3 linked regions of the Limibacter armeniacum genome follow. Each later gene encodes a partner of the first gene's protein in a complex. Links are inferred from orthologs where the notes say so. Each region holds a gene or a part of one and is shown on either strand. Other genes may lie near its edges.

Region 1 (2,968 bases):
CTGAAGCACTGTTGAGAGCTTATGGCAAATTTGTCAGAAACCTTAACGGTAAATATATCACAGCAGAAGATGTAGGAATGAACTCTTCTGACATGGAACATATCGCTGCTGAAACTAAACACGTAAGTGGTATGCCTGAGGCTAGAGGTGGTTTGGGTGATCCTTCTCCATTTACAGCATATACTACTTATATGGGTATGAAAGCAGCTGCCAAAAAAGCTTATGGCACTGACTCATTGGCTGGCAAGCGTGTTTCTGTACAAGGTGCAGGTCACGTAGGCGAATACCTGATCCAACACCTGAAGGAAGAAGGTTGTCAGATTTATGTATCTGATTTCTATGCAGACAGAGTAAAAGAAGTGGTGAACAAGTACGGTATCGAAGGTGTTGGTCTTGACGAGATCTATGACCTTGATGTTGATATCTACTCTCCATGTGCACTAGGTGCTACTGTAAATGATGAAACACTTAGCAAACTGAAGTGTGACATTATCGCAGGTTGTGCCAACAACCAATTGGCTGACGAGAAAATCCACGGCGACCTTTGTCGTGAAAAAGGCATCCTTTATGCGCCAGACTTCTTGATCAACAGCGGTGGAGTAATCAACGTTTATGCTGAAGTAATCAGCTCAAACAAAGAGTGGACTAAGCACAAGTGTGAGGAAGTATATGACCAAACACTAAGAGTATTCGAAGGTTCAGATGAGCATAACAAGAATACACAAGAAGTAGCAATCGAAATTGCACAGCAGCGCATAGACAGCATTGCTAAAACAAAAGCTACTTTCTAAGCAGAACGATTTGTATGAATGATATAAAGGTCTGTCAGCTGAAACACTCAGCAGGCAGGCTTTTTTTTGTAAAAGTCTCTGATCTCAAGTCTCTAATCTTATGTCTAATTATTTACATTTGTAATTCAGCAAACTGTAAATGAATGAGCTTCGAAATCAAGATACCTCTTTTTGAAGGTCCGTTTGACCTCTTACTTTTCTTTATTCAGCGTGATGAGTTGGATATCCATGATATTCCCATTTCTCAGATCACCAATGATTTTATGGATTACCTAGATCAGCTGGAGCAAATGAATATGGAAGTGGCTAGTGAGTTCATTTTGGTTGCTGCGACCCTAATGCGTATCAAAGCCAAGATGCTACTTCCAAGGGTTGAGAAGGATGAGGAAGGAAATGAAATTGACCCTCGGGAGGAATTGGTCAAGCACCTGCTGGAGTACAAGAAGTACAAATCTGTTTTGGGTATCTTAGAGGAATGGGAGGAAAACATGCTTTTCCGTGAAGGAAGAGGAAATGTCATGGCTGAGGTTACCAAGATAGAAGAAGCGCAAGGTGTCGAAGCCGAACTTCAGGATGTTGACCTTTTTAAGCTATTGCGTTTTTATCAGGAAGCACTCAAGAACTTTGAAGCTGTTCAAAACAGACCTAGACATGAGGTAGTCCCCTACCCTTACACCCAAGAGGAACAGCAAACTTATATCCTAGCGCAGTTGGAGTTCCAACCTGAAATAGATTTTATAGACTTATTCAAAAATGACTTCAATAAGATTGCCGTGGTCTTCAACTTTTTGGCTGTACTTGAATTGCTCTCCATGAATAAGATTACCCTTACCGTCAGAGAAGGCTATAATAATTTTACGATTCACAGACTGGAAGAGACCAAGAGCTAAATAAAAAACCTAGATCCTGAACCAAATAAATTGGGTACAGTATCTAGGTCTAAGTTCTTTCTCTTTATTCTAGAGAGCTTAATGACAAATCATCTCAGTCTTGTTACTCAGTGTCATATCATCTGTAATATTGGATGATGTCCCTACATTGTAAGCCCTGAAAATCAAAAGTCCTCCCATCAAGACAAATACATAAGGATAAAGCCTTTTTACATGGTTTCTGAAATTCATACTCACAAACTGTCCAGCTAAAGCAGCGCTCAACATCAAAGGCATTGTTCCTATTCCAAACATCAGCATATAACTCATGCCCTGAGTCATGCTACCAATTGCTACAGCATTTACGAGTGCCATATATACCAAACCGCAAGGTAAAAAACCATTTAACAGTCCAATTGTAAAGAAATTGTGTAGCCCTGCCTCTCTCAATAGTTTTCCTAATTGTTTACGAACAACACCAAACCACGAACCTAAAACAGGAATTTTCATCAGAAAGGTCTCAGGGTTTACAGAAAACAACCCTACCAACAGTAACATTACACCTAAAATGGCTGCAATGTAGACTTGGTAACCAATCAACCAGACAAGACTCTTACCCAATAAGCCTGCTATACCACCCAGCAAGGCATAGGTAACCGATCTGCCCAGATTATACAGAAGCCTTTCCAATACTGTATGCCAATGGTTATGGTTACCTTGTTTGCCTTGCATCGCCATAGCGATTGGTCCGCACATTCCAAGGCAATGAAAGCTACCTACAAACCCTAGTATAAAAGCTGTCCAAAGCATATTATGGAATGATTACTGATTTTTCGAAATAGTATGATTTACCTGCCTTTTCCCAATCAAGCTGCACAACCCATCTTCCTTTGGCTATATTATTTACCTCAATCTGCTGCTTGTTGTCACTGTCCAGTACCAATGCTTCGGTAAAGTCCATACGTGAATCAGCAGGCCTGTAAAGCTTTACTGTACCATTAGCATTTGCTGCCTCATCGGGCATTGCCACTACCAATGCCTCATTTTCTAGCTGATACTCTACCCTTGGCTGCTCCTCTAGCTGCTTGGTATTTTCCATCTTGGCCTTCTTATCAGAGTAAGCCAACTCTTCAGCATAATATTCTTTACTTACCATGTTAATCGGCACATCAAACGAGCGAATGACCATGGATAGGATAAAAGCGGCAAAACATACAAAGGCGATCACAACGCCCCATCCCCAGTTGAATTTCATAGTTTTATCGTATTTAGTTGGAGACTTGAGATAAATGGCTGTTATATACCTCA
Region 2 (4,221 bases), on another replicon or contig:
ACCTCCTCTCTCAGAGCGGCTAGGCAAATCAAAATCCAAAGGAGGCAATGTAGGTGTACTGGTTTTCTCCTTTTTCTTACCTGACCTTGAGGACAGCGTCCAGTAAACCAAGAAACCAATTACGGCTGCGATAATTTCAAAAGAATCCATCTATGTATATTTGAGTTATTATATCAGAATAATCTAATCCTGTAACACACGAATCTACATACAAATAAGCAAATGCTAAAAAAGTTCCTATTAAATCTTAAAAATAGCTATTTTTGAAGTTCGTACAAACACCCTCAACGATTCAAAATCCAATTCGATTGAGGTTGAAACAAACTGACAAACTATGCTCTTAAGCAAACTGGAAATTAAGGGATTCAAGAGTTTTGGAGATAAAGTAAAACTCAGCTTCGACAAAGGTATTACAGCAGTAGTAGGTCCCAACGGCAGTGGTAAATCCAACGTCGTTGACGCTATACGCTGGGTACTCGGTGAGCAGAGCACAAAGGCTCTCCGTTCTGAAAAAATGGAAAACATCATTTTTAATGGAACGAGTAAGCGTAAGCCACTGCAAATGGCTGAAGTATCTCTTACTTTTTTGAACAACCGAGACCTACTCCCAACCGAATATACTGAAGTAACTATCGCAAGAAGGTACTACCGTTCTGGTGAAGGTGAATACCTATTGAATGGGGTTCCTTGCCGACTGAAAGATATTCAAGGTTTGTTTTTGGACACAGGTATTGGGTCTGACAGCTATGCAATTATTGAGTTGAAAATGGTGGATGAAATCCTAAACGACACCAACAACTCTCGAAGAGCACTATTTGAAGAAGCTGCTGGTATTTCCAAGTTTAAAAAGCGTAAAAAAGAAACGCTGAAAAAGCTTCAGGAGACAGATGCTGACCTTGAGCGTGTAGAAGACCTTTTACACGAGATAGGTAAAAATATGCGCTCTCTAGAAAGGCAAGCAAAGGAAGCTCAGCGATATCTCAAGTTTAAGAATGAATACCGTCAGCAAAGTATCTCATTGGCACGAAAGTCAGTAACGAGTCAACTTGATGAAATGCAACGCCTCAACGATGAACTTCAAATGGAAAACACACAACAAGGTTCCATTACGAAGCAGATTGAGGAAATGGAGCATCAATTAGAAACAGAAAAAGATGCACTGATACAACGTGAGAAACTACTTGGTTCTCGCCAAAAAACTCTGAATGAACATATTTTCAAGATTCGACAACTTGAAAGTGACAAAAAAATAAAAGGAGAGAAAAAGAAATATCTTGAAGACAAGAAGAACACTTTGCTCCTTCAGGCTGAAGAAGACCGTCAGTCAAACGAACAAATGAAGCAAAGTCTGAATGGACTTAAAACTCAGCTTGCATCCGCTCAGAAAATGCTTAGCGAAACAGAGTTCCTTTTAGATGACTATGAAACAAAGAAAACCTCTCAACAGGAAAAAACAGAAACACTTAAAGCTCAATTCTCCGATTTAGACAGCAGAATTAAAACTAAGGAAGCGGCCTTATACCAACTAAAAAAGAGTGTTGAAATTAGTGAGGTACAGCTTTCTGCTCTAAAGCAAGAACTAGAAAGAGAGTACTCTGCCAACACAGAAAAAAGCGCAAGTCTTGAACAATTTGACAGGCAGTTTGCAGCACTACAGGCTGAACAAAATGAAGTGAAATCTGAACTTAGCTATACACAAGAGCAGCAGGTTCAACACGAAAGTAAAATTGCAAAAACTCAAGCAGAAATTGAGCAGCAGAAAGACCGTTTAGCAGAAATCAACCGTTCACTCGATGCCAAACAGCATGAGTATGACTTAACAAAGTCAATGGTTGAGAACCTTGAGGGCTACCCTGATGCAATTAAATACCTGAAAAAGAATACGGACTTCGCTCAAAATGCTCCACTGCTTACAGACATCATTACCTGTGATGAAGAGTACAGACTAGCAATTGAGGGTTATCTAGAACCATATCTCAATTATTTTATCCTTCAAAATGAAGAGGAAGCTTGGAAAGCGGTCAACCTTTTGGCTGAAGCATCAAAAGGTAAAGCAAACTTCCTCCTTCTTGACAAATTTAAAGGTTTACCATTAGCTCCTCGTAAAGCAATTCAAGATGCTGTCCATGTTTTGGATGTTGTTGAGTTCGATGAAAAGTATAAGGACCTAGTCAACTTTATGCTTCACAATGCTTACATCATTGTAAGAAACCAAGGACAACTTCCACAACATGATGATGTCGTCTTGCTGACCAAAAATGGCAAAGGGATCAGAAAATGGAATACCGTAACTGGTGGTTCTGTGGGTGTATTTGAAGGGAAGAAAATGGGTCGTGCTCAAAACCTAAAAATCCTTCAGGAAGATATTCAAAGCCTAAAGACAGAAAAAGATACACTTGAACTTTCCAAGCTTAACTCTATTGATGAACTCAATGCTTTAAAAGAAATTTCTTACAAAGCTGATCTTGACAAACTTCAACAGGATATGAATCTTGTTTCTCAAGAAATCGTCAAGATTCAAACTCAAAAAGAAGAATTCTCTAAGTTCTTGGCTGAAAGTGAAAATAAGCGGGACGAAATCATGGAACGAATTGCCAATGCAGAGCAAACCATTGAGGAAAACCGCCCTAAAGCTGAAGAAGAACAAGAAGGACTGGAAATCCTAAAGGAGCAATTTGATATCATCAATGATGACTATCAGCTTGAAAATGAAAAACTGACGCAATTGTCAGCTCAGTTCAATCAGCAGAATATTCTGTTTCACCAACAACAAAATCAGGTAGAAAGCCTTGATAATGAGATTTCATTTAAAGAGTCTACTTATATAAAAGGGGAAGCTCGGGTACAAAGTAACCTTGAAGAAGCTACAAGAGTAGATTCTGAACTTGAAGAAGTAGCCAATATGGATGTAGCTGGCGATCAAATGATGGAGCAGCTTTATGAAGAAAAAACCTCCATTGAAGAAGGCGTCCAAGAAGCTGAAACTTCCTATCATCAAGCCCGAAATAAAATCAATGAGCTTGAAAAAACTGTAAGGGAGTGGCAACACCGAAAGGATAATGCTGGACAAAGAAAATTGGAGCTTAATGAAAAACTGAACCAAATCAAGCTATCATTAACATCTATCAAGGAAAAGATGGCTGTTGAGTTTGAGTTGGACCTTGAAGAAATTGCTTCAGAAGAGAACCCTGAAGATTCTTATAAAGATATGTCTGAAAGTGAACTAAAGGAATCAGTCAAAACCATCAAACAAAAACTTGATAAGATTGGTCCAATTAACCATACAGCCATTGATGCCTATAATGAAATCAAAGAAAGGAATGATTTTATAATTGAACAGAAAAAAGACCTTGAAAAAGCTAAAGAAACATTAGCACAAACCATCGAGGAAATTGATGCAGTTGCTAAAGAGAATTTCATGGAGGCTTTCAATAATATTCGTGACAACTTTATGGAAGTTTTCCGTTCCCTATTTACTGAAGAAGATAAATGTGATCTTAGACTTGTTGACCCTGATGACCCTTTAAACTCTAAAATCAGTATCATGGCTCAACCTAAAGGAAAACGACCATTGACAATTAATCAGCTATCTGGTGGAGAAAAAACACTAACTGCAACAGCTTTACTATTTGCCATTTACCTTATCAAACCTGCACCATTCTGTATTTTTGATGAGGTTGATGCTCCTTTGGATGATGCTAATGTAGGAAAGTTCACGAAAATCATTCAGAAGTTTTCAGAAAGATCGCAGTTTATCATTGTAACTCATAACAAACGTACTATGGCGAGTACTGATGTTATTTATGGAGTAACAATGATTGAACAAGGTGTTACAACAGTAGTACCTGTTGATATTAGGAATACACCTCAGCTTGAAGGCTTTGTTCATTAATCTCATTTATATCAAATAAAAAAGAGGTAACATATTAATATGTTACCTCTTTTTTTGTATTAGCCTAAATATATTAGAACCTTCTAATTTTATATCCATGCAAGTAGAATATCAATGATGCATTGAATGAACAATACATATCTACAGAAAATGGATTATTATCATAAAGGTCTAAATTATCTGAAAGAACTACTCTTCCTAAACCTTCGAAACCTAAGGCTAGATCTGGAGTTACTCGATATCTAAAACCTAAAGTCATTGGTATTATTCCATCAACTCTTCTTTCAGCATCTACCATATAATCATTCAAAGGAAACTCAGGATTTATA
Region 3 (2,874 bases), on another replicon or contig:
TCTTATTTACAATAGGATTATTTCAATATTCACTACCTTAATTGTTAACACAGATATCCCTACTCATTAGCATTAACATAAGACAACTCTCAGTTAATGTTTGCACAACATCTATATTCATATAATTTTTCAATAAACTACAACCTTTTGGGTATTTACAACGTTATTGCACAAAAACAATACATTTTCTTCAATCATACTTGAATATTACATGATGATTGTTGTAGTTTTACGCATCCAATCTCAAACCTTAATTGTATAACTATGGCAACTGAACAACTACGTTACACAAGGGAAGAACTGAAAGAGTTTGAGGAACTTCTTGTTAAAAAGCTGGACAAAGCAAACAGTGAACTTGATCATCTGAAATCATCTATCATGAAGTCTAGCAGCGGATACGACTCTAATCACTCAGGTGGTAAAACGTTGGAGGATGGCGCTGATGCTTATGAGAAAGAACAACTGAACCAGCTAGCTGCAAGAACACTCAAATACAAAACCCAGCTTGAAAAAGCTCTTATCCGTATCAAAAACGGTACATATGGAGTTTGTGTAGATACAGGCAAACTTATTTCTAAAGACCGTTTGAGAGCCGTGCCACATACCCAGCACTCAATTGAAGCTAAACTGAAAAACAGTTAATCAGTCAAGTGCGGTACGACGGGCAGAAAGAAGGGTTGCTTTAGTTTCAAGATAACCTTAGGCTTATCAATCAAATCAAACGAGCCTATTTTCGTTATGAGTCCCCTATAACTCAGCTGTATTGGGAAATACAGCTGAGTTTTTTTGTTAATATTATTCGCATCTCTTTATTTTTAGTCAGTTGATTTGTTAAATTTCCACGTTTAAGTCAACTTTATATTACGAAAGGTTATATACTTTCAACAGATGATAATCAAATGAGCAAAGTCAGCTCTGTATGATGATACGCTAGACACAAAAGACTGATATGACTGTATTGGACAAACATGCTGAAGCAATTGTATTCTGTGCTCCTACCCCTGTAACTGCAGATGAGATCACCACTGCTCTTCAGGAGTCGTTAGGTACTTCTATAACCAAACAGGAAGTGGAAGCTGCCATGGCAAGGCTTCAGGAAAAGTATCAGGACGATACATTTGCTTTTGAGATCATCAACAGCGGTGGTGGCTATAAGTTCTTAACCAAACATGAATGCAGTGACAGTACTGGTGCATTCCTAAAGCATCGTTCCAAAAGAAAACTATCCAAATCATCATTGGAAACCCTTTCAATTATTGCCTACAGGCAACCCATCAGCAGGACAGAGCTTGAACAGATCAGAGGTGTCGGCTGTGACTATGCCGTCAAAAAGCTTCTGGAAAAAGAACTAGTGGAAATCAAAGGAAAGTCTGATGCGATAGGTAGACCGTTGCTTTACGGTACCACTAAGAAGTTTTTGGAATACTTCGGCATCAACAATGTGTCCGACCTCCCTAACCCTAAAGAGTTCAAGGAAGAAGAAAATGAAATTGGAGAGGAAATGACCGCATAAGCACCGGACATTTTCTTATACAAAAAGCGGTTACCCACTTTTATATGAGTAACCGCTTCTCAGTTGACAATGATATTTTTATTATTACCGTTCCAATAACACAAGTTTCTCGTCACCAACTACGTCAGGAACCTGCATCCTATTATGAAGCCTTCTGGCTCTGTAAGTCACTTCCTTAAAAAGGTATTCCTGCATTTCCCCCAATGTAATTACATCATCTCCATCCATATCTGAATCTCCTTGCAACCCTTTCAGGAAATAATATGTAAACAGGGAATGCTGTTTTTCCGGAAACCATGAAGACACTTGCTGTGCCCCTGCCGAAGTAAACAGGATACTTCTTTCATCCTGAAAAACCCTACTTTTTGCCTTAATCAATACAGGAGATGCCTGACTGATCAACATCCCTCCATCAGAAACCCCACTAAAACAGGCATCCAATACAACTGTCAGAGACTTATAGGGCATTTTACCTAAGTTTGAATAGAAAGTATCAAGCGAATAACCATTGAGTGCTACCAAACTTGGGTCACAGTCCACTGGTACAAAGTAGGCCTCTTTCTTATCTAGATCAGGTGCACCATGTCCGCTATAGAAAATAAATACATCTGACTCATCTTCCCGAATATAGTTGTATAGTTGCCCCCTGTAATTGGCATTGTTCCCAAAAATGCTATTAAATCTGGCTTGGCTTGCATCTTCTACATAGATGATGTTTCCTTCCCTGAAACCAAATGCCTCCACTAGATATGCTTTCATCAGCCTTGCATCATTCAATGCAAAGTCCACATTGGGTACATCCTTATTCTGATAGTTCTTATTGCCAATCACTACTGCTACCGCATGCTCATTCACCTTTTCTGTTTTAGGAATATTGTCTGCAAGTTCTGAAGTGAAAACCACCTCTTCCTTCTTCACTTCAAGGGCAGGTATTTCTGTTGTAGCATACATTGGTTCACTAACCTGTTCTTTTTCGAGCAAGTTCATGTAAATACGCCTTACATCAGGCGTGTACCATGCACCTGTGATAAGGTCAGTTAGCATACCATACGGAAAGAGTGCAAAAATATCCAGTACTACATACCCTGCCTGTATATGCCTGCCTAAGTAATAGTTGGCAGTTTCATATCCATCTTTTTCAAATGTGATTTTATGCGACTTTTTTTGACGGACAGAGATCCTAGTCGGTGTACGTCCTACATACCTTCCATCAAGATAGACATTGGCATTGTCAGGGGAAGAGTCAACACTGATTAACTTGGTAGCATGGGTTCCTTTAAAAATTGTTGCACATCCTATACAACTAATAGACACTAGGTACAAACAAAAAAGCTTAATGGTGCTTTTCATGAAGGTGAATT

What was found.
Region 2: the proteins of V6R21_RS30965 (region 1) and smc are in contact, whole or in part, in a crystal structure (PDB 3ZGX), measured with the Bacillus subtilis proteins. The link is inferred for Limibacter armeniacum from one-to-one orthologs.
Region 3: V6R21_RS30965 (region 1) and scpB share a complex: the UniProt entries of both Bacillus subtilis proteins name them as parts of the cohesin-like complex. The link is inferred for Limibacter armeniacum from one-to-one orthologs.

Annotation. Positions count from the first base shown.
Region 1 is NZ_JBAJNO010000009.1:3,183,146-3,186,113, reverse strand. Bases 1-2,807 are described here. They hold V6R21_RS30965 (segregation and condensation protein A), read left to right. Parts: upstream 1-934; coding sequence 935-1,681; downstream 1,682-2,807. Other genes in these bases: V6R21_RS30955 (FixH family protein), read right to left, coding at 2,472-2,807; V6R21_RS30960 (sulfite exporter TauE/SafE family protein), read right to left, coding at 1,760-2,470; V6R21_RS30970 (Glu/Leu/Phe/Val dehydrogenase dimerization domain-containing protein), read left to right, coding at 1-791. Outside these bases: more of V6R21_RS30955, read right to left, coding at 2,808-2,915. UniProt on the Bacillus subtilis protein: Participates in chromosomal partition during cell division. May act via the formation of a condensin-like complex containing Smc and ScpB that pull DNA away from mid-cell into both cell halves.
Region 2 is NZ_JBAJNO010000008.1:2,656,727-2,660,947, forward strand. What follows is about bases 33-4,092. They hold smc (chromosome segregation protein SMC), read left to right. Parts: upstream 33-334; coding sequence 335-3,892; downstream 3,893-4,092. Other genes in these bases: V6R21_RS16780 (hypothetical protein), read right to left, coding at 33-150; V6R21_RS16790 (DUF6089 family protein), read right to left, coding at 3,966-4,092. Outside these bases: more of V6R21_RS16780, read right to left, coding at 1-32; more of V6R21_RS16790, read right to left, coding at 4,093-4,221. UniProt on the Bacillus subtilis protein: Required for chromosome condensation and partitioning.
Region 3 is NZ_JBAJNO010000008.1:1,769,403-1,772,276, reverse strand. Bases 19-2,731 are described here. They hold scpB (SMC-Scp complex subunit ScpB), read left to right. Parts: upstream 19-949; coding sequence 950-1,513; downstream 1,514-2,731. Other genes in these bases: V6R21_RS13340 (caspase family protein), read right to left, coding at 1,598-2,731; V6R21_RS13350 (TraR/DksA family transcriptional regulator), read left to right, coding at 265-642. In the rest of the region: more of V6R21_RS13340, read right to left, coding at 2,732-2,863. UniProt on the Bacillus subtilis protein: Participates in chromosomal partition during cell division. May act via the formation of a condensin-like complex containing Smc and ScpA that pull DNA away from mid-cell into both cell halves.